DNA from 2 places in the Enterococcus sp. DIV0755b genome. Region 2 is predicted to be linked to the other one. Evidence: riboswitches for the same ligand, from Rfam matches in the RefSeq annotation. Region 2 holds a riboswitch; the other holds the start of a gene.
The links. A riboswitch is a leader RNA that binds a small molecule or an ion and turns the genes downstream of it on or off. The one in region 2 is predicted to bind magnesium.
Positions count from the first base shown of each region.

Region 1: another riboswitch for magnesium. It lies ahead of mgtA (magnesium-translocating P-type ATPase); the one in region 2 lies ahead of mgtA (magnesium-translocating P-type ATPase).

Region 1 covers NZ_JBIOQN010000001.1:2,235,937-2,245,903, reverse strand. Annotated here, with positions in the region: gene trmD (tRNA (guanosine(37)-N1)-methyltransferase TrmD) at 1-192, shown strand, start outside; gene IGI65_RS10730 (TIGR00341 family protein) at 359-1,648, shown strand; gene rplS (50S ribosomal protein L19) at 1,786-2,133, shown strand; M-box (ykoK) riboswitch at 2,505-2,674, shown strand; gene mgtA (magnesium-translocating P-type ATPase) at 3,096-5,750, shown strand; gene IGI65_RS10715 (DUF4867 family protein) at 5,901-6,512, opposite strand; gene IGI65_RS10710 (peptide MFS transporter) at 6,935-8,392, shown strand; gene IGI65_RS10705 (GlsB/YeaQ/YmgE family stress response membrane protein) at 8,928-9,176, shown strand; gene amaP (alkaline shock response membrane anchor protein AmaP) at 9,192-9,755, shown strand; gene IGI65_RS10695 (DUF2273 domain-containing protein) at 9,767-9,964, shown strand.
Region 2 covers NZ_JBIOQN010000001.1:2,082,308-2,092,274, reverse strand. Annotated here, with positions in the region: gene purH (bifunctional phosphoribosylaminoimidazolecarboxamide formyltransferase/IMP cyclohydrolase) at 1-134, shown strand, start outside; gene purD (phosphoribosylamine--glycine ligase) at 149-1,408, shown strand; gene IGI65_RS09980 (aldo/keto reductase) at 1,690-2,604, shown strand; gene guaC (GMP reductase) at 2,785-3,762, shown strand; gene wecB (non-hydrolyzing UDP-N-acetylglucosamine 2-epimerase) at 3,894-4,994, shown strand; gene IGI65_RS09965 (helix-turn-helix domain-containing protein) at 5,348-6,853, opposite strand; M-box (ykoK) riboswitch at 7,094-7,264, shown strand; gene mgtA (magnesium-translocating P-type ATPase) at 7,544-9,967, shown strand, end outside.

The DNA.
Region 1 (9,967 bases), 150 kb from region 2:
TTTGCGGGGATGAAAGTGCCAGAAGTTTTAATGAATGGTAATCATAAATTAATTGAAGCTTGGCAATTAAAAGAATCCTTAAGACGGACTTATTTACGTCGTCCGGATATGCTGGCTTCTTATCCTCTAACTAAAGAAATGGAAAAAATGCTAGCAGAAATTAAACAAGAAGAGCAATCCGTGAAATCGTAATTTTTTTTATAACTAATAGCCATACTTATCTACTTTGTCTGTTTGTACAGTTGCGGTAGTTAAGTACATGGCTTTTTTTGTGTTTTAGCTCGGGTTGAATGTAAAATTGTTCAATTGCGATTTTTAATGGTGTTTAGATTTCATAAAAAACTTTTCTCTTGGTACAATTAAAAGAGAAATTGCTGTTAAAGGAGGGCTTCTTATCGTCAAAAGTGGGACATTAACCAATGAAGAGCTTTATGAAAAGATTTCTGCTGGTGTCAATATTAAAAAAGAAAATTTTGTTATTTTAGTTTGTGCTATTTTTATTGTTTCAATTGGCTTAAATATAAACTCGCAACCAATTTTAATTGGGGCTATGTTAATCTCGCCATTGATGGCACCAGTCCAAGGTCTAGGTATGGGGTTGGGCGTTTTTGATAGTCATTTAACGATTCGCGCGTTACGTTTATTAGTATTAGAAGCGCTTTTTGCAGTCGTAAGTGCCTTGCTTTATTTTTGGTTATCACCTCTAACTTATGCAAGTAGTGAAATTTTAGCACGGACAGAACCGACAATTTGGGATGCAATCATTGCTATTTTAGGTGGCACGGCAGGAATGATCGGTGCCAGACAAAAAGAAGCGAATAATATTGTACCCGGTGTAGCCATTGCGACAGCTCTGATGCCACCACTATGTGTGATGGGCTATGCGATTTATACCCAAGATTTGGGGATGTTTTTTGGATCGGGATATTTATTTTTAGTCAATGTTGCTTTTATTACGATTACAACATTTCTGGTGGTGCGGGTATTACATTTAAACTATCGAATAGCAGTTGATAATAAAATGGAAAAGCGGCGGCATTATCTTATGGTTGCAGTAGCTGTTTTAATTGCAATTCCCAGTTTTATTTCAGCGGGAAATTTGATTCAAACAGAAATGTCGCAACAACGGGCAAAAGGATTTGTTAATAATGCGATGGCTGATTATTATGTTTTAAATCAAAATATTGATGAAAATAAACAAATTTTAACTTTGGACCTATTAGGAAGAAAGCCCGATGACACTGAATTAGAGCAGTTGAATCAAAAACTAAACGACTATCATCTGGGAGAGTATCAATTGGTTATTAATCAAGTAGCCAATAACGAGACAATCAATATGCAAGATATCGATCACTATATTGATCAAAAAATACAAAACCAACAGCTACCTAATCGCGTAACGACGAAGCCCAGTCAGTCTTTATCAGATACTATGGATGAGATAAAACGGCAATTATTCTTAGATTATTCCACGCAAATAAAAAAAGTTAGTAGTGACACGCACACCACAAACGATAATGAAACAGGAAAAATAACCGTTACTTTAGCGCCAGATGTAACCAAAAACCAACAAGAGCAAATAAGACAATCATTAGAAAAACTAATTTCTGAGACTGATTATGACATTGATAGTGAACTAAAAAAATGAGTTTGACAAGAATTTCTTCTTTACATCTCGATTTAATATATGGTAGTATGTTTGAGTGAGTGTTTCACTCAACTATTACGATAATCCGCTGAGGTGACGCACCTTAAGATTGTTTGGAAATAAGGAGAATGATAAAAATGAATCCATTGATTCAAGAACTAACTCAAGAACAATTACGTACTGACATTCCTGCTTTTCGTCCTGGTGACACAGTTCGCGTTCATGCGAAAGTTGTCGAAGGTACAAGAGAACGTATCCAGTTATTTGAAGGTGTTGTTATCAAACGCCGCGGTGCTGGTATCAGCGAAACTTACACTGTTCGTAAAGTATCAAACGGTGTTGGTGTTGAACGTACTTTCCCATTACACACACCACGTGTTGCTAAAATTGAAGTCGTTCGCTACGGTAAAGTTCGTCGTGCAAAATTGTACTACTTACGTGCTTTACACGGCAAAGCTGCTCGTATCAAAGAAATCCGTCGTTAATAATAACTTATCGAATGGTAAAAGAACCCTTAACTGTAAAGGGTTCTTTTTTTTGTTGTCATTATTATTTAGGGGAAATGAGATGAGAAGTTTTTTGTAAATATGATTAGTACCTATCAACCATCAAAAAATCATATCGGACATTTTGAATTGGATAAATCAGTTCAACTACTACTTTCACCCCAGTATTTACTTTTAAATAACGACAATAAAATTTAAAAGATAAAAACTTGTTATAAAATATTTTTTACAATAAAGAAATAGTATATTAACATGGGATAAATGCGTATATTTTCAGATTTGAATAATATTTGTATTTAGAAGTGGTTGACAAGCTGTTTTTCGTTTGTTATTCTTTCAACGGAAAATAAAATATGATTTGTTAGGTGAGGCTCCTATACAAACACAGGCTACTGCCCAAAAATGTCGAGAGACGCCAATGGGTAGAACAGGAATTGTCGAATACAAGGCTCTTCTTAAGGTAGCTAAGATGTTTATCTTTACGTTGTATAGTGCCAAAACTCAACGATTAGATCAACGTCTATTTGTCATGTGTTTTGATAATTATGGTACGGCTTTTCGTGGAGTTTACTGCGAAAAGCCGTTTTTTTGTTGGTCTGATTGTGATTTTCCAATAAAGCGAAAGGAGAAAAAGGGATGTAGCTTTAAATTTACATTTTTTAAGAATAAGTAACTAGCCAAGTGGTAATTACTGCTAAATAAGCAAAGCATTTTGAAACGAGGAGATGAAAACAAATGGACGATAGTAGTTCGAAGAACATGGGTTTGCAGAAATGGGGAAAACAAACTAAAAGGCAATTATTGTCTATTTGTTTTTAGCTCCTCATCTCTCCAAACCCTAGCTCAGGAGGTTTTTTATGAAAACGCTAGGAGAATTTGTCCTATTTTTAGGGATAGGAATTTTATTGTGGCGAATGTTTATTGGAGAGAAGGAAGAGAAGATGGAAAAGAAAAAACTAAAACGAAACAATGTTAATTATGAATTAATGGCCAAAAAGACAGTAGACAATCTTTTTGAGACATTTCAAAGTTCCAACAGAGGATTATCCTTTGAACAAGCTGAAAACCAAAGAGCAAAATATGGTGATAACAAAATTGCATATGGAAAGAAAATGCCACTTTTCATTGAAGTGCTAAAAGCTTACATTACGCCATTTACTTTGGTTTTAATTGGACTTGGGATTACATCATTTGTGACAGATATTGTTATTGCATCTCCTGAAGAACGTGATTTTTTTGGTAGTGGGATAATTTTTACGATGGTATTAATTAGTGGTACTATGACTTTGATTCAGTCGGTTCGTTCTAATCAAGCTGCAGAAAAGTTGAAGTCTTTAGTTAAAGTGACAGCTACAGTTAAACGAGAAAATCAATATGTTGAAATTCCGATGTCAGAAATTGTTTGTGGGGATATTGTAAAATTAGCTGCCGGAGATATGATTCCGGCTGACATGCGTCTTGTAAATACAAAAGATTTATTTATTTCACAATCAGCTTTGACAGGAGAGAGTTATCCGGTCGAAAAACGTGCCGAAGCACTTATCACGAAACGGAATACAGAAACTAGTTATGAAAACATGGTGTATATGGGAAGCAATGTAGTCAGTGGAAGTGCTAAAGGAATTGTAATTGCGACTGGCAATCAGACATTATTTGGAAATATCGCAGAGTCATTAGCTAGTACACCGGTTAAGACCAGTTTTGAAACTGGTATCAAAAAGACCTCATTTGTGTTTATTAAATTTATGGCATTAATGGCACCAACCGTAATCATCATCAATGGGTTTACTAAAGGTGATTGGCTAGAAGCGTTTTTGTTTGGACTTTCGGTGGCTGTCGGTTTAACTCCAGAAATGTTACCAATGATTGTGACTACCAATTTGGTTAAGGGTGCTACTGTTATGGCAAAAAAAGGCACTGTCATTAAAAATTTGAATTCTATTCAAAACTTTGGCGCAATCGATGTTTTGTGTACGGATAAAACAGGAACTCTAACGCAAGATAAAATCATTTTAGAATATCATTTGGACTTAAATGGTAATGAAGATGCGCGGGTACTACGCCATGCTTATTTAAATAGCCATTATCAGACTGGGTTAAAGAATTTATTAGATGTTGCGATTATTGAAACGGCTAGAGAGCAATTGGACACAAATAAAATTCGTTATAAAAAGGTGGATGAAATTCCTTTTGATTTTGAACGTAGAAGAATGAGTGTAGTCGTAGAAGATCCAAGTGGAAAAACACAAATGATCACAAAAGGCGCAGTCGAAGAAATGCTGCAAATTGCTAGTTTTGTTGAGATTGATGGTAAAATTACGGCTTTGACACAAGCGGTTAAACAAAAGGTTTTAGAAAAAGTGAATGAGCTAAATGAAGATGGCTTGCGGGTAATTGCCGTAGCTCAAAAAACTAATCCAAGTGTTGCTGGTGAGTTTTCGATTTCTGACGAAGCTGAAATGGTTTTAATCGGTTATTTAGCCTTTCTTGATCCACCAAAGGAAACGACAAAACAAGCATTGGAAACACTAAAAAATCACGGTGTAGGGGTCAAAGTCTTAACTGGTGACAATGCATTAGTAACAAAATCTGTCTGCCAACAAGTGGGACTACAAGACGAAAACATTATTAGTGGAGAAGATCTTAGTAAAGTATCGAAGCAAAAACTAAGTAAATTAGTGGAAGAAAACAACATTTTTGTAAAGCTAAATCCACAGCAGAAACAACAAATTACGACCGTTTTAAGAGAAAACGGTCATACTGTAGGTTTTCTTGGTGATGGCATTAATGATGCGCCGGCAATGAAAGCCGCAGATGTCGGCATTTCGGTGGATACAGCAGTTGATATCGCCAAAGAATCTGCAGACGTTATCTTATTGGAAAAAGATTTAATGGTCTTAGAGCGTGGAATTATTTTGGGTCGCGAAACCTTTGGCAATATTATGAAGTATATTAAAGCGACTGCAAGTTCTAATTTTGGCAATATGTTTTCAGTTTTAGTAGCTAGTACTTTCTTGCCATTTTTACCAATGTTGCCATTACAAATTCTCTTTTTAAATCTTATTTATGATATCTCATGTGTTTCAATTCCTTGGGATCGGATGGATAATGAGTATTTAGTTACGCCAAAACGCTGGCAAGCTAAAACAATTGGAAAATTTATGCTATGGTTGGGCCCAACGAGTTCTTTTTTTGATATTACTACGTATTTATTAATGTATTTTATTATTTGTCCGGCTGTAATCGGAGGAAACTACCATACATTAAACCCACAACAACAACTAGCTTTTATGGCTCTCTTCCACGCTGGCTGGTTTGTAGAATCACTATGGTCCCAAACGCTTGTCTTACATGCATTACGTACACCTAAAATTCCATTTATTCAAAGTCGTGGCTCGTTTATTATGATGACGATCACTTCATTAGGAATTTTAATCGGTTCTATTTTACCTTTTACAACATTTGGTCACAATTTAGGGCTCGCGATATTACCAACGAATTACTGGTTATGGTTAATTCTGACGATTATAGCTTATCTTACATTAGTTACGTTAGTTAAACGATTTTATATTGGGCGTTACCAAGAATTATTGTGAGCATAAAAAGTAAAGTTTATAGACAATGAAAATACACTATAGTAAAAAAGGAGTCTGTTATTAACGACTCCTTTTTTGTTAGCTTAAATTATAATTTAGCGTCTTTTTGCTTTTTTATTAACGATTACTGTCAAATTAAGAAATTGGTAGTCATTTAATTCGTTTATCAATTAATCCCACTTGAAAGCCCGCTGCAATTTTATCGGTACGAGATGGATGGACAAGCATAAATTTATTCGTTACTTTAACAAGGGGATTATCAACTTCTGTGGTTAAGGGGGTATTTGTCCCTTTAATTAAAGCAATTGCCTGTTGATAGCCATCATCATTTGTTTCAATGGGACTGTAATGTAAAGTTGTACTGAATAGTTCAATTGCGGTGCCTTTTTCTAGTAAAAAACTTTCCATTAAAGTTGCATCGTAAGTATTATCTACAATATCGTAACGATGCCCTACAACCAAAATTGCATCAGTAAGTGCGACAATTACTTCACTACCTTGATGAAATTCAATGGCGGTGATTGCTTTGTTATGTCCAGCGCCAGAACCAAATTGAATTGGTAAGCCTGCAAAAATATTTTTTTGCACCCAATCAAATTCTGGCAAAGCTTCAATCGCTGGGACTGAAGCGAGATATTGATTTCCTTCTTTTGGTGTGGCGATCAGCTTTTTTTCTTCCATCGTGATCACCATATTGCTAAAATCGTATTCTGTTATAGTGCGGCCATAAGTTTTAAAAGATGGATCTTGAGTTGTTTTCATTTTTACTCCTTTCTTCTTTCCTTTTTATTTTACTCCCAAATGTTTTTATTTGCATCAATTTGTTTGGTTTTTAATATTTTTAGTTTTGTTTTGTTCGTTTTTATCGATTGATACGATAAAGATAGAAATCTGAGCTGATATATTTACTAATGAAGTAGAATAATTTTTTAGTTCTATACCACCATCTTAATGTGAAAAAAATAACTCTTGTCTCATGAAAAAAATTAAAAAATCTTGATTTAAAACTGATGAAGTAAAAACAAAATTTAAAATTCTCATTGACATTAAAAATGGTGGTTATTTAAATAAATTTCTCTCAGTTAATTATTCTTGAAATTTATAAATGAAAAGAATAAACTAGTCTCTGTGAATTTTCAGAAAAATTTATCTATTTATGATACTGAAGCAAAAGGAGCTTTTATATGGAAGAAAAAACTTTTATGGGGCAACCACGAGGGCTTGCGACGCTTTTTTTCACTGAGATGTGGGAACGATTTAGCTATTATGGTATGCGGGCAATTTTACTTTATTATATGTACGATGCTGTCACAAATGGTGGTCTGGGTTTACCAAAGGCAACAGCTGTGGCGATTATGTCTATTTATGGTTCAATGGTTTATATGTCAAGTATTGTTGGGGGCTGGATTTCAGATCGACTTCTAGGTTCTCACAAAACAGTCTTTTATGGCGGGATTTTCATTATGTTTGGCCATATCGTTTTAGCAACGCCATTTGGCTTAGCAGCGCTATTTATTTCAATGATTTTGATTGTAATTGGAACAGGGATGCTAAAATCAAATGTCTCCGGCATGGTTGGGCATTTGTATTCTAAAGAAGATTTAAGACGTGATACAGCTTTTTCAATTTTTTATATGGGGATTAATATTGGTAGTTTAATTGCGCCGATTATTGTGGGGACTTTAGGTCAAAAAGTTAATTATCACTTAGGATTTTCTATTGCTGCTGTCGGTATGTTTTTTGGTTTAGTACAATATCGTCTGCAAGGGCGGAAAACCTTGGCTAACGTTGGGGTAGAAGTCGCAAATCCACTTGTTGGCGCAGAACGAAAGAAATTTTTCCGTAATCTATTTATCGCATTAATCGCTGTAGTTATTATTTTTGGTGGAGCAGCGTTAACCAATCATTTAGACGTTGACTTTTTCATTGATAGTGTAAGTATTTTAGGTGTTTTATTGCCTATTTATTATTTCACTACGATGTTACGTTCAAAAGATGTAACAGCAGACGAAAAGAAAAAAGTATTGGCATACATTCCTTTATTTTTATCAGCGATTGTATTTTGGTCACTAGAAGAGCAAGGTTCTTCTATTTTGGCTTTATTTGCGGCGGATCGTACCCAAGCAACTATCTTTGGAATTACGATTCCTGCTAGCTTATATCAAACTTTAAATCCATTATTTGTTGTACTATTAACACCTGTGTTTGTCTGGTTATGGACAAAATTGGGTAAAAAACAACCAACAACAGAAGTGAAATTTGCAATTGGTTTAATTTTAGCCGGACTATCTTTTGTTTTATTAATGTTTCCAAGTTTAATTTATGGCGTAAATGAAAAAGTCAGTCCTTTGTGGCTAGTGGCTAGTTTCTTTATTATGATTGCAGGTGAAATGTGCTTGTCACCGGTTGGCTTATCTGTGACTACAAAATTAGCTCCTAAAGCGTTTGAAGCACAAACTTTAGCAATCTGGTTATTAGCAGATGCTTCTTCACAAGCAATCAATGCTCAGATTACGCGGTTTTATTCACCTAGTACAGAAGGTAGTTACTTTGCAATAGTTGGTGGGGTGGCAGTAATAGTCGGTATTTTACTTTACAGTGCAAAAAAACCAATTCGGCGCTTAATTGGTAATATTCACTAAAAATGTATTTTGTAAAAGGGTATTGAAAATGATTTTTAAATCATTTTCAATACCCTTTTTTGCATACTTACATTTTATAAAAAGAAGCTTTTTTATGGCTGAAATACTTTGAATTCTTTGATTTTAGGCAATTTGTGAAATAAGAATTTTACCAGTGATAAAATTATTTTTTTTACTTTCAGATTTTGAAAAAAATCGTCTTAAGAAATTCTTAATATTTTATTCTGTTTTTTTATTTATATAAAAGGAGCGAATTTTTTAAATAAAACCGCTATTTTTCTTTTCTTTTAATTAATTCCTCATAGACTAGTGACGTCATGGTTTAATGGGGTTGTTGAAAGACAATTCCAGTATAGATTAGAAAATATATTCAATTTAATTCAAAAAAAATTTGTTTTTTTATAATTATTTCTGTATTTATGAAGTACACTTTGTTTAATATTTTTTTCAGTAAATGCTATGATTTTTATAGAGATTGATCAAACGTAAACGTTTTAGATGGACGTTTAAATAAAAAGTGAAAGGAGTTTTATTTATGGGCTTATTATGGTCGTTAATTGTTGGAGGTGTCATCGGTGCGATTGCGGGTGCAATTACCAACAAAGGTTCTTCAATGGGGATAATTTACAATGTCATAGCTGGTTTAGTTGGATCGGCAATTGGCCAAGCGTTATTTGGTAGCTGGGGACCTGTGATTGGCGGAATGGCAATCATCCCTTCATTAATTGGAGCAGTAATTTTAGTTGCCGTCGTGTCCTTTTTCTTCGGACGAAAAGCAGCATAAAAAGGATGTGATTGTATGCGAAAAAGTATGAAGGTAGTCTTACTTTTAGTTATCTTTTTCTTGTTCTTTCCCTTAATGCATACGTTAATTACAACGCAATATGTTGCAAATCTATCGTTTTCATTATTACCTTTTAATGCTTATCCTTTTGTGGGTAGTGTAATGGGACAGTTTCTATTTTGGACAGCTGCTGGATTGTTGATTTTACTTGTCATTTGTATTTTTGTAATAATCTTTTTCCCAAAAGTCAGCAATCAATTAGAAATTGAGACTGAAAATGGTAGTTTAACGATTCAGAAAAAGGCGATTGAAAACTACGTCTTAACAGCAGTGAAAGAAGAACCATTTATTGCCAACCCAAATGTTAAAGCGGTAATTAAGAAAAAGAAAATTAAAATCTACGTTAGTGGTCAAATGCGCAAAGTCTTTCAGACAACACAGCGACAAGAACTTCTATCAGATAAAATCAAAAATGATTTAAACCAATTATTCGGTGCCAAACAGGAAATCGTAACCGATGTTATCTTTAAAGATTTTCGTGAACAAAAATACGAAGATGACGAACCAAGAGTTCAATAGGAGGGATAATAATGAAAGAATTAGTCGCACAATATAAATATCCTTTGATTTGCGGAGCCCTTGGTTTATTATTGGCAATTTTAATCCTTACGATTGGCATTTTGAAAACATTGCTTTTAATAATATTTACAGCAATTGGTTTATACTTGGGCTTTTATCTGCAATCAATTGGATTTTTCGAACAATTCCGTTCAAAAAATAAAAAATAGGTA
Region 2 (9,967 bases):
AATTTGCAGCGCAACATGGGATTAAAGCCATTGTGCAACCTGGCGGCAGCATTCGCGATCAAGAATCCATTGATATGGCAGATAAATATGGAATAGCGATGGTCTTTACTGATATTCGTCATTTCCGTCATTAAGAAAAGGAGCTTCTATGAAATTATTAGTTATTGGTGGCGGCGGACGGGAACACGCCATCGCAAAAAAATTATTATGCGATCCAAAAGTGGTAACTGTTTTTTGTGCACCGGGAAACCCTGGTATGCAACAAGATGGTATTAAGACTGTCCCTATTGCAGAAGAGGATCACGGAAAACTAATCGATTTTGCAAAAGCGGAAAATATTGCATGGACTTTTGTAGGTCCAGAAGCGCCATTACAACGTGGGATTGTCGATGACTTTCAAAAAGCTGGTCTATTGATTTTTGGTCCAACTAAAAAAGCAGCTCAAATTGAAAGTTCAAAAGATTTTGCCAAACAGATTATGCAAAAAAACCAAATTCCTACCGCCGACTATCAGACTTTTTCCGATTACCAAAAAGCGGCTGCTTATGTAAAAGAAAAAGGAGCGCCGATTGTCATTAAAGCAGATGGACTTGCTGCTGGTAAAGGGGTCGTTGTGGCACAGACGGTTTCAGAAGCTTTAGTTGCATTATCTGATATGTTAGAAGCTAACCGTTTTGGTGAAAGTGGTGCAAAAGTTGTAGTGGAAGACTTTTTAGCAGGAGAAGAATTTTCATTATTGGCTTTTGTAAAAGATGAAGCTATCTACCCAATGGTCATCGCTCAAGATCATAAGCGGGCTTTTGATGGCGATAAAGGACCAAATACTGGCGGTATGGGTGCTTATTCGCCGGTGCCCCAAATTAGTGATGAAATGGTTGCAAAAGCGGTCAAAGAAAATTTACAACCTGCAGCTAGAGGGATGGTTAAAAATGGTACGCCTTTTACGGGGATTTTATATGCTGGCCTAATTGCCACCACAGAAGGTGCGAAAGTCATTGAATTTAACGCTCGTTTTGGTGATCCAGAAACACAAGTCGTCTTGCCTCGTTTAAAGTCAAGTTTGGTGGATATTATTACCGCTTTACTTACAGATGAAAAACCTGAACTATCCTGGCACGATAATGCTGCTTTTGGTGTCGTGGTAGCGGCTAAAGGTTATCCTGGTGAGTATCAAAAAGGGATGATTTTACCGCAAAAGACAACGGCAAATACAGAACTTTATTATGCTGGTGCGACACTCGCAGAAGATCAACTCGTGGCAAACGGGGGAAGAATTTTCTTGGTTGCCGCCCAAGCTGCTAGTTTAGATGAGGCTTGTCATGAGGTTTATACAGCGCTAAGTCAAATGGCATTACCAGAGATGTTTTACCGGCAAGATATTGGAGCTAAAGCGTTAAATAAGAGATGATAAAAAGCCAATTTAGCTAGAAATGAGGTGTGACAAAAGTCTTGTCACACCTTTTTTAATAAATCGTATTAATGAGCACCTTTTAAAGAAGTTGAAATTTCGTAATAATTTGGAATAGCAATTTTCTTAAAATGACTTCTCATTGCTTGTAGCTGACACTTTTATCACAACTACTTTTTCGGATTTAAAACGGTAAAATTTGTTAGCGTTTTCTAACAGGTGTGGTAAAATTTAGCAGTAGTTAAATTTTATCAATTGTGATTTTTAATGGAGGGAAGAAGATGAAGCAAGTTAATTTTGGCCCAAATGAACTGGGAGTTTCCAGTATAGTTTTAGGGTGTATGCGTATTACGGAGGCAAAAGATCCGGTAGCTGTAATTCAAACAGCGGTAGAAAATGGTATTAACTTTTTTGATCATGCCGATATTTATGGTCAAGGCAAATGTGAAGAGATATTTGCAGAAGCTTTTGCTAAAACCGGTTATAAAAGAGAAGATATGTTTATTCAAAGCAAATGTGGTATTGTTCCAGGCGAAATGTATGATTTTTCTAAAGAACATATTATTACTTCGGTGGAAAAAAGCTTACAACGTTTACAAGTAGATTATTTAGATGCCTTATTATTACATCGACCAGATACTTTGATGGAACCAGAAGAAGTAGCAGCTGCTTTTGACCAGTTGGAATCAGAAGGAAAAGTAAAATACTTTGGTGTTAGTAATCAATATTCTCGACAAATTGAGTTGTTGCAAAAATATGTCCGTCAGCCTTTAGTTGCAAATCAATTGCAATTTGGAATTATGCACACTGGTATGATTGATTTTGGCCTGCATGTTAATATGACAGATCCGCGTAGTGTCGATCATGATGATGGCATCTTGGAATTTTCTCGTTTAAATGATATGACCATCCAAGCTTGGTCGCCTTATCAATATGGTTTTTTTGAAGGAGTCTTTATTGGGAATGATAAATTTCCAAAATTGAATGAAAAATTGACTGAAATGGCAGAAAAATATCATACAACACCAACAGGGATTGCTTCTGCTTGGATTTTACGTCATCCGGCCAATATGCAAGTAATTATTGGCACCATGAATTTACAGCGCATTGAAGAAATTGCCAAGGCAAGTGATATCGTCTTATCAAAAGAAGACTGGTATAGCATTTATCTTGCGGCTGGTAATGATCTGCCATAAAGTAATTTCTAATAATATTTTAGGTTAAAGTGAAAATCGTTCGGAATTTCCGAACGATTTTTGCGTTTTATCACTTTTTTTACTTTCTTTTGTTGCATTTCTAATTTAGATGCGCTAAATTACATAGGGCGCAAAAAATGTGACCCAATAAACAAATGGAGGCTATTCATTATGTTTGATATGAAAGTTTTTGATTATGAAGATGTCCAATTGATTCCAAATAAATGTATCGTAAGTTCTCGTTCAGAATGTGATACGACTGTAACTTTAGGGAAGCATTCCTTTAAAATGCCAGTGGTTCCTGCTAATATGCAGACCATTATTGATGAAAATATTGCGGAATTTTTAGCTGAAAATGGCTATTTTTACATTATGCATCGTTTTAACGAAGATGCGCGCATTCCTTTTATTAAAAAAATGCAAAGTAAAAACTTAATTACTTCTATCAGTGTGGGAGTAAAACCCCATGAATATACTTTTGTAGAAGAATTGGCAGCAGAAAATTTAGTACCTGATTATATTACTATTGATATTGCCCATGGTCATGCCAATGCAGTGATTGAAATGATTCAACACATTAAACGACTTTTACCAGAAAGTTTTGTCATCGCCGGTAACGTTGGGACTCCAGAGGCTGTTCGCGAGTTAGAAAATGCTGGTGCAGATGCAACTAAGGTCGGAATTGGACCTGGTAAAGTTTGTATCACCAAAATTAAAACTGGTTTTGGGACAGGCGGATGGCAACTAGCGGCAGTTCGTTGGTGTGCAAAAGCTGCTCGTAAACCGATTATCGCCGATGGTGGAATTCGTACTCATGGTGATATTGCAAAATCTGTCCGTTTTGGGGCAACCATGGTGATGATTGGTTCTTTATTTGCCGGCCACGAGGAATCTCCTGGTGAAACTAAAGTGCAAGATGGTGTGGTTTTAAAAGAGTACTTTGGGAGTGCTTCTGAATTCCAAAAAGGCGAAAAGAAAAACGTCGAAGGAAAGAAAATTTGGATTCCTTATAAAGGTAAACTTTCTGATACACTGATTGAAATGCAACAAGATTTACAATCTTCTATTTCTTATGCCGGTGGTAAAGACTTAGAAGCAATTCGCAAAGTCGATTATGTAATTGTAAAAAATTCAATTTTCAATGGCGATACAATTTAATGATCTTTTTACCACGACTATTTTTAGTCGTGGTTTTTTTATCTAGTGGTTGGTTATGCTAAAATAAGTTCAAGAGAAAATAACTGTTTTTTTATCAATGGTTATTTCATTTTGAAAAGAGGAGATTAATGATGACAATTAAAGTAATGTCAATTTTTGGCACGAGACCAGAAGCAATAAAAATGGCGCCACTAGTTAAAGAGTTAGAAAAAGATGAACGTTTTGAATCAATTGTAGCAGTGACAGCGCAACATCGTGAGATGCTAGATCAAGTTATGAAAATTTTTACGTTAAAGGCTGATTTTGATTTGGATATTATGAGCCAAGGTCAGACATTAACGGATATTACAACCAAGGTGTTGTTAGAATTACAACCTGTCTTAAAACAAGCTAAACCAGATATTGTTTTAGTTCATGGGGACACCACTACGACTTTTGCAGCGGCAACGGCTGCTTTTTACCAACAAATCCCCATTGGACACGTTGAAGCAGGATTACGAACATACAATAAATATTCCCCTTACCCAGAAGAAGCCAATCGTCAACTAACAGATGTTTTAAGTGATCTTTATTTTGCACCAACAAAAACCAGTGAGGCTAATCTGCAACAAGAACACCATCTGCCAGCACGGATTTATGTAACCGGCAATACTGCTATTGATGCCATGAAGTACACGGTTCAAAAAGATTATCATCATCCGGCTTTGACTACTGATAAAAAGCAAATCTTAGTAACAATGCACCGGCGAGAAAATTTAGGTGAGCCTATGACCGCTGTTTTTCACGCTTTACGGCGTTTAGCTGAAGAATTTTCGGATGTTTCTATTGTGTTTCCAATGCATAAAAATCCTTTGGTCCGAGAAAATGCCCAGAAAAATCTTGGTGATCTTAAAAACGTGGCTTTAATTGAGCCACTAGACGTCGTGGATTTTCATAATTTGGCTGCTAGAAGCTATTTAATTATGACCGATTCAGGTGGAGTACAAGAAGAAGCGCCTTCTCTTGGGGTGCCTGTTTTAGTTTTACGAGATACAACTGAACGCCCAGAAGGCATTGAAGCAGGGACTTTACGTTTAGTGGGAACAGATGAAGAGCAAGTTTATGAGGCTGCAAAACAATTATTGACTGATAAAAATGCTTATGAAAAAATGGCGCAAGCAAAAAATCCCTATGGCGATGGTCAAGCAAGTGAAAGAATTTTAAATGCTATTGCCGATTACTTTTCCGCGTAATAAAAAAACTTTCTCGCAAATTTTATAGTGTTGCGGGAAAGTTTTTTTATTAAGTAAAGGAATTCTAGCTAATCACTGGAGAGCGAAACGAGTTCATTTTCTTTTCTTAATGTCTAGCATAATGAACTAACTCTCTGCGGTAATTAGCTAAAATTTGAAGAAATCTGAGGGGCAATTTATTAAAATTCTATCTAATTACTTGAGAGCGAAACAAGTTCATTTTCTTTTCTTAATGTCTAGCATAATGAACTAACTCTCTGCGGTAATTAGCTAAAATTTGAAGAAATCTGAGAGGAAATTTATTAAAATTCTATCTAATTACTTGAGAGCTAAACGAGTTCATTTTGCTTTTCTTATACTGGAGGGATTGGTTTCATTTTTTTATTAGTAGTCTGTTGTAAGGTGGTTTCGATTTTTAGAAAGTCATGAAAATCTGGTGTTGCTTTAATTGTTACCACTGGCAAATGTGCAAACATTTCTTGTGGTGAGAAAGTTGAGATGATTAAATCATAGGCTTCCAATTGTTCATGAACAGCATCTTGCTCGCTTGTAATAGTTTGAATAATTTCAAATTGTGTTTCAGTTGGAAAGTGTTGCCGTAATAATTGATGTAAATATTGAGGGTGAGTTAAAGAAACATCGGATAAGATCAAAGTTTTCGTTCTAATCTGCCAATATGCTAAAACTTGTGGTAATAAGGTAATAATAAGGAATAGTTGTTGATAAATTTGATCTGTCGTCACAATAAACTGGTGCTTTTGCTTATAATCCTCTATAAATCTTTTTAAACCCGCTATTATACTCGGATTTTTCTTTTCATAATTTAAAACAAATTCCCGTCTCGAATTAGATAAAATAGCGATGAAGTCACAGTCTTTTAGATAGATGTAATTTTCGTTACAGAAGTACCAAATTAAGTTATCTTTTTGTGTTTGCGTAACACTTTGTTTCGTTGTATTTAATAACTCCGTCAGAAAATGTTCCGTTTTTTTAGCCAGTTGATTGATGCGGGGATTTTTTAACTTTGCTTGTTTAAAATGTTCAAAAGATAATAATAAATAATCGTAGGCAACTGACCAAAAGGTTTCGGTAAAATCAAAGCGCCAGTTCATTTGTAGTAGCGTTTCTTTCAATTGTAATAAAGCATCTTGGGTCATTTTCCTTTCAGCTTTTAAAAAATCGCTTTTTTCTGTTTGCATTGGTAATTTATGCCCTGTATTTTGACGCCAGATAGCGACTGCCCCTGAAAAATAAAGTTCCTCATGTACTCGATAGTTTTCTGGCAGCTGATTTTCTTTTAAAATCGCTGTAACTAATGCACTTAAAGCGTTATCGCTTTGACTATCAGGCAACAAGTAAGCTGCCCCATGTCGTTTTTCGCAAAAATATAACGTATATAAACTACGGATGAAAATTTCATTGCCTTCGATGCGAAAAGGACGATTGCAAATTTTAACGCCATAAGGAGCTAAAAGATTTTGAAATTTTTTGCGTAGTCGATGAAAACCGGCATTACTTAAAAAAAGCGTGTTGGCACAATCAGAATATGTAAAACAGTCTTCAAATAAAAGGTGTTCTAAAAGTTTCATCTCACTTGTTTCTTGCATTAGATAGTCATAAAAACGGTCTAATCCTAAATTGCTAGGTGCTTGCCAATAATAATGTTGGCGGTGGGAAACAATTTTAAAAGCGGGAAAGCGCAATTGAAGCTCACCAATAATAGTGCGAATAGTTTTTTCAGATGCACGACTTAACTTCAAAAGTTCTGCTGAAGTAATACCACTAGGATGTTGATAGAGTGCTTCAACTACTTCTAATTGACGTTGTTCGCGCCAAGATATAAAATCACGTAAATTCATCCAGTTCTCCTATATATTGTTATTAAAAAATTAGTATTAGATTTTATTTAAATATAATAAAGGCAAAATATGCAACGTGCAATCAGAATCGGGGCTTTTTGCTATTCGCTAATATTTTTTAATTTATAACGATTGTTTTCAGATGATTAGTTATTTTCTAACTGAAAATTTTTTTTAATGGTTGACAAAATTTGCTAACTTCATTAGGATATAAATGAAAAGAGATTGAAATTTTCATAATCAAATATTTGTTAGGTGAGGCTCCTATATGGACATAAGCTGCTGCCGCGAAAGAATCGAGAGACTCTTAGTTGGTAGAACAGGGATAATCGTGAAGGTTATCCATAATGCAGCTGATAGTAATTGCTATCTACGCCCTATAGTGCTAAAGCTCAACATGAACATACGCTTATTAGACGCGTGCTCATTGTTGAGTACGTGTCTTTTTTATTTTGGTAATTGTCTTACAAGTTAGAAAGAAAGTCATGAGTGAAGTGAAACCTTTATTTAGCCAGTTTATTGGCACTCTTACCAAAAAAAGATAACGAATGTGACTTTCAAATAGTCCAAAAAATTTGAAATAAAATTTAGAAAGGTTGATGGATATGGAACACCCCAGTCCCTCGCGACAGAAATTAAATAAAATAGCTAAGAGGGAGTTTGTTCTCTCTTAGTAAAAGGAGAGAGAATATGTTATTTACAAAAAATACTAAAGAACAAGAATTGAAAAAATTAGCATTTTTATCAGAACGTGAATTATTTATGGAGTTACGAACATCGATTAATGGGTTATCCTCTGAAGATGCGAAAGAGCGTTTAGAAGAATATGGTGAAAATCGTGTAGATGCCCAAAAACCAACTCCAGCTTGGCTATTATTTATAGAAGGATTTAAAGATCCTTTTGTATTGGTATTGGCTGCTTTAGCAGTAGTATCTTTTGCTACGAGTGATTATGAAGCAGCAATTGTGATGTTGGTGATGATTTTAGCCAGTGTTACCATTACGTTTGTGCAAGAATTTCGTTCTCAAAAAGCTAGTTTAGCGCTAAAAGAATTAATTGAAAATACCTGTGCAGTTACCCGGGATGGTCGCACCAAAGAAATTCCAATGGATGAAATCGTACCAGGGGATATTGTGACTTTAGCTACAGGGGATATGATTCCAGCGGACGCTGTTTTAATTTGGACAAAGGACTTATTTGTTAATCAATCATCTTTAACAGGTGAATCGATGCCGGTGGAAAAATTTGTCGATGCCGGTGTAAAAAAAGATGAAGATATCTCAGCTTTAGATTTAGATGATTTAGTTTTTATGGGAACTGATGTATTAAGTGGACAAGGTAAAGCAATTATTTTAAAAACAGGTCAAGAAACGTTTTTTGGAGATATTGCTCGCAATGCCACTAGTAAACGAGGTAAAACAGCATTTGATGTAGGCTTAACGCGAGTGAGCAAATTACTATTGCGGATGGTAATGGTATTATTTCCAGTAGTTTTTTTAATTAATGGCTTAACAAAAGGTGACTGGACATCGGCGTTCTTTTTTGCGATTGCCGTGGCGGTTGGTTTAACCCCTGAAATGTTACCGATGATTGTAACGAGTAATTTAGCCAAAGGAGCTTTGGCATTATCCAAACAAAAAGTTATTGTAAAAGAACTTCCTTCTATTCAAAATCTTGGTAGTATGGATGTTTTGTGTACTGATAAAACTGGAACAATTACAGAAGACCGTGTAGTTTTAGTGCAACATTTAAATCCTTTAGGAAAAGAAAATCAAAATGTGTTGGCGATGACCTATTTAAATTCTCATTATCAAACCGGTTGGAAAAACTTGATGGATATTGCTGTTTTAAATTATTTTGAAGAAAATAACTGTACGCTACCTTTTAATGATGTGGTTAAAATTGATGAGATTCCATTTGATTTTTCGAGACGTCGCCTAACAGTTGTAGTTAAAGCGGACCAACATCAAATTATGGTCACAAAAGGTGCCGTTGAAGAGATGGAACAAGTATGTAAATACGCTGAAATTGATGGGGAAACGGTCCTTTTAGATGATAAGTTAAAAGAGAAAATGCGCAATGTTAATATTAAAATGAACGAACAAGGGATGCGTGTTTTAACTGTGGCGGTAAAAAAAGACGCGCATAGTGATGCAACTTATTCGGTGGCTGATGAAAAAGATATGACGTTAATTGGTTTTATGGGCTTTTTGGATCCAGCAAAAGAATCTGCTATTTCAGCGATTAAATCTTTACATGAACATGGTGTTGCTGTAAAGGTTTTGACTGGTGATAACGCCATTGTCGCAAAAAAAGTTTGTCAAGATGTTGGCATTGGTGTGACGAATATTTTGTTAGGAACAGATATTGAAGTATTATCCGATGAAGAATTAATGGATCAAGTCGATGAAACCAATCTATTTGCCAAATTAAATCCCATGCAAAAATCGCGTTTAATTGAAGTGATTCAAAGAAAAGGTCACACGGTTGGTTTTATGGGGGATGGTATTAATGATGCACCTGCTTTAAGAAAAGCGGATGTGGGTATATCTGTTGATACCGCAGCGGATATCACAAAAGATGCCAGTTCAATTATTTTACTAGAGAAAAGTTTAAATGTGTTAGAAACAGGTGTGATTGAAGGACGTCGTGTCTTTTCCAACATGATGAAATATATCAAATTTACGATTAGTTCAAACTTTGGTAATGTTTTTTCTATTTTAGTAGCGAGTGCTTTTTTACCATTTTTACCAATGCTTTCAATTCAACTATTGGTTCAAAATTTAGTCTATGATATGGCTCAATTAACAATTCCTTGGGATAATGTTGATGATGAAGAATTAGTAAAACCTGTGCGTTGGGAAATTGGTGATTTATTCAAATTTACCGTTGCAATTGGACCGGTCTCTAGTATCTTTGATATCTTGACCTTTTTAGTTATGTGGTTTGTCTTAGGGGCTAATACAGTAGCTGCACAAAGCCTATTCCAAACTGGCTGGTTTTTGGTGGGCTTAACAACACAAACATTAGTGGTCCACATGGTGCGTACTCGAAAACTACCATTTATTCAAAGTCGCGCCTCTTGGCCAGTTATTTTGACCAGTATCTTAGCG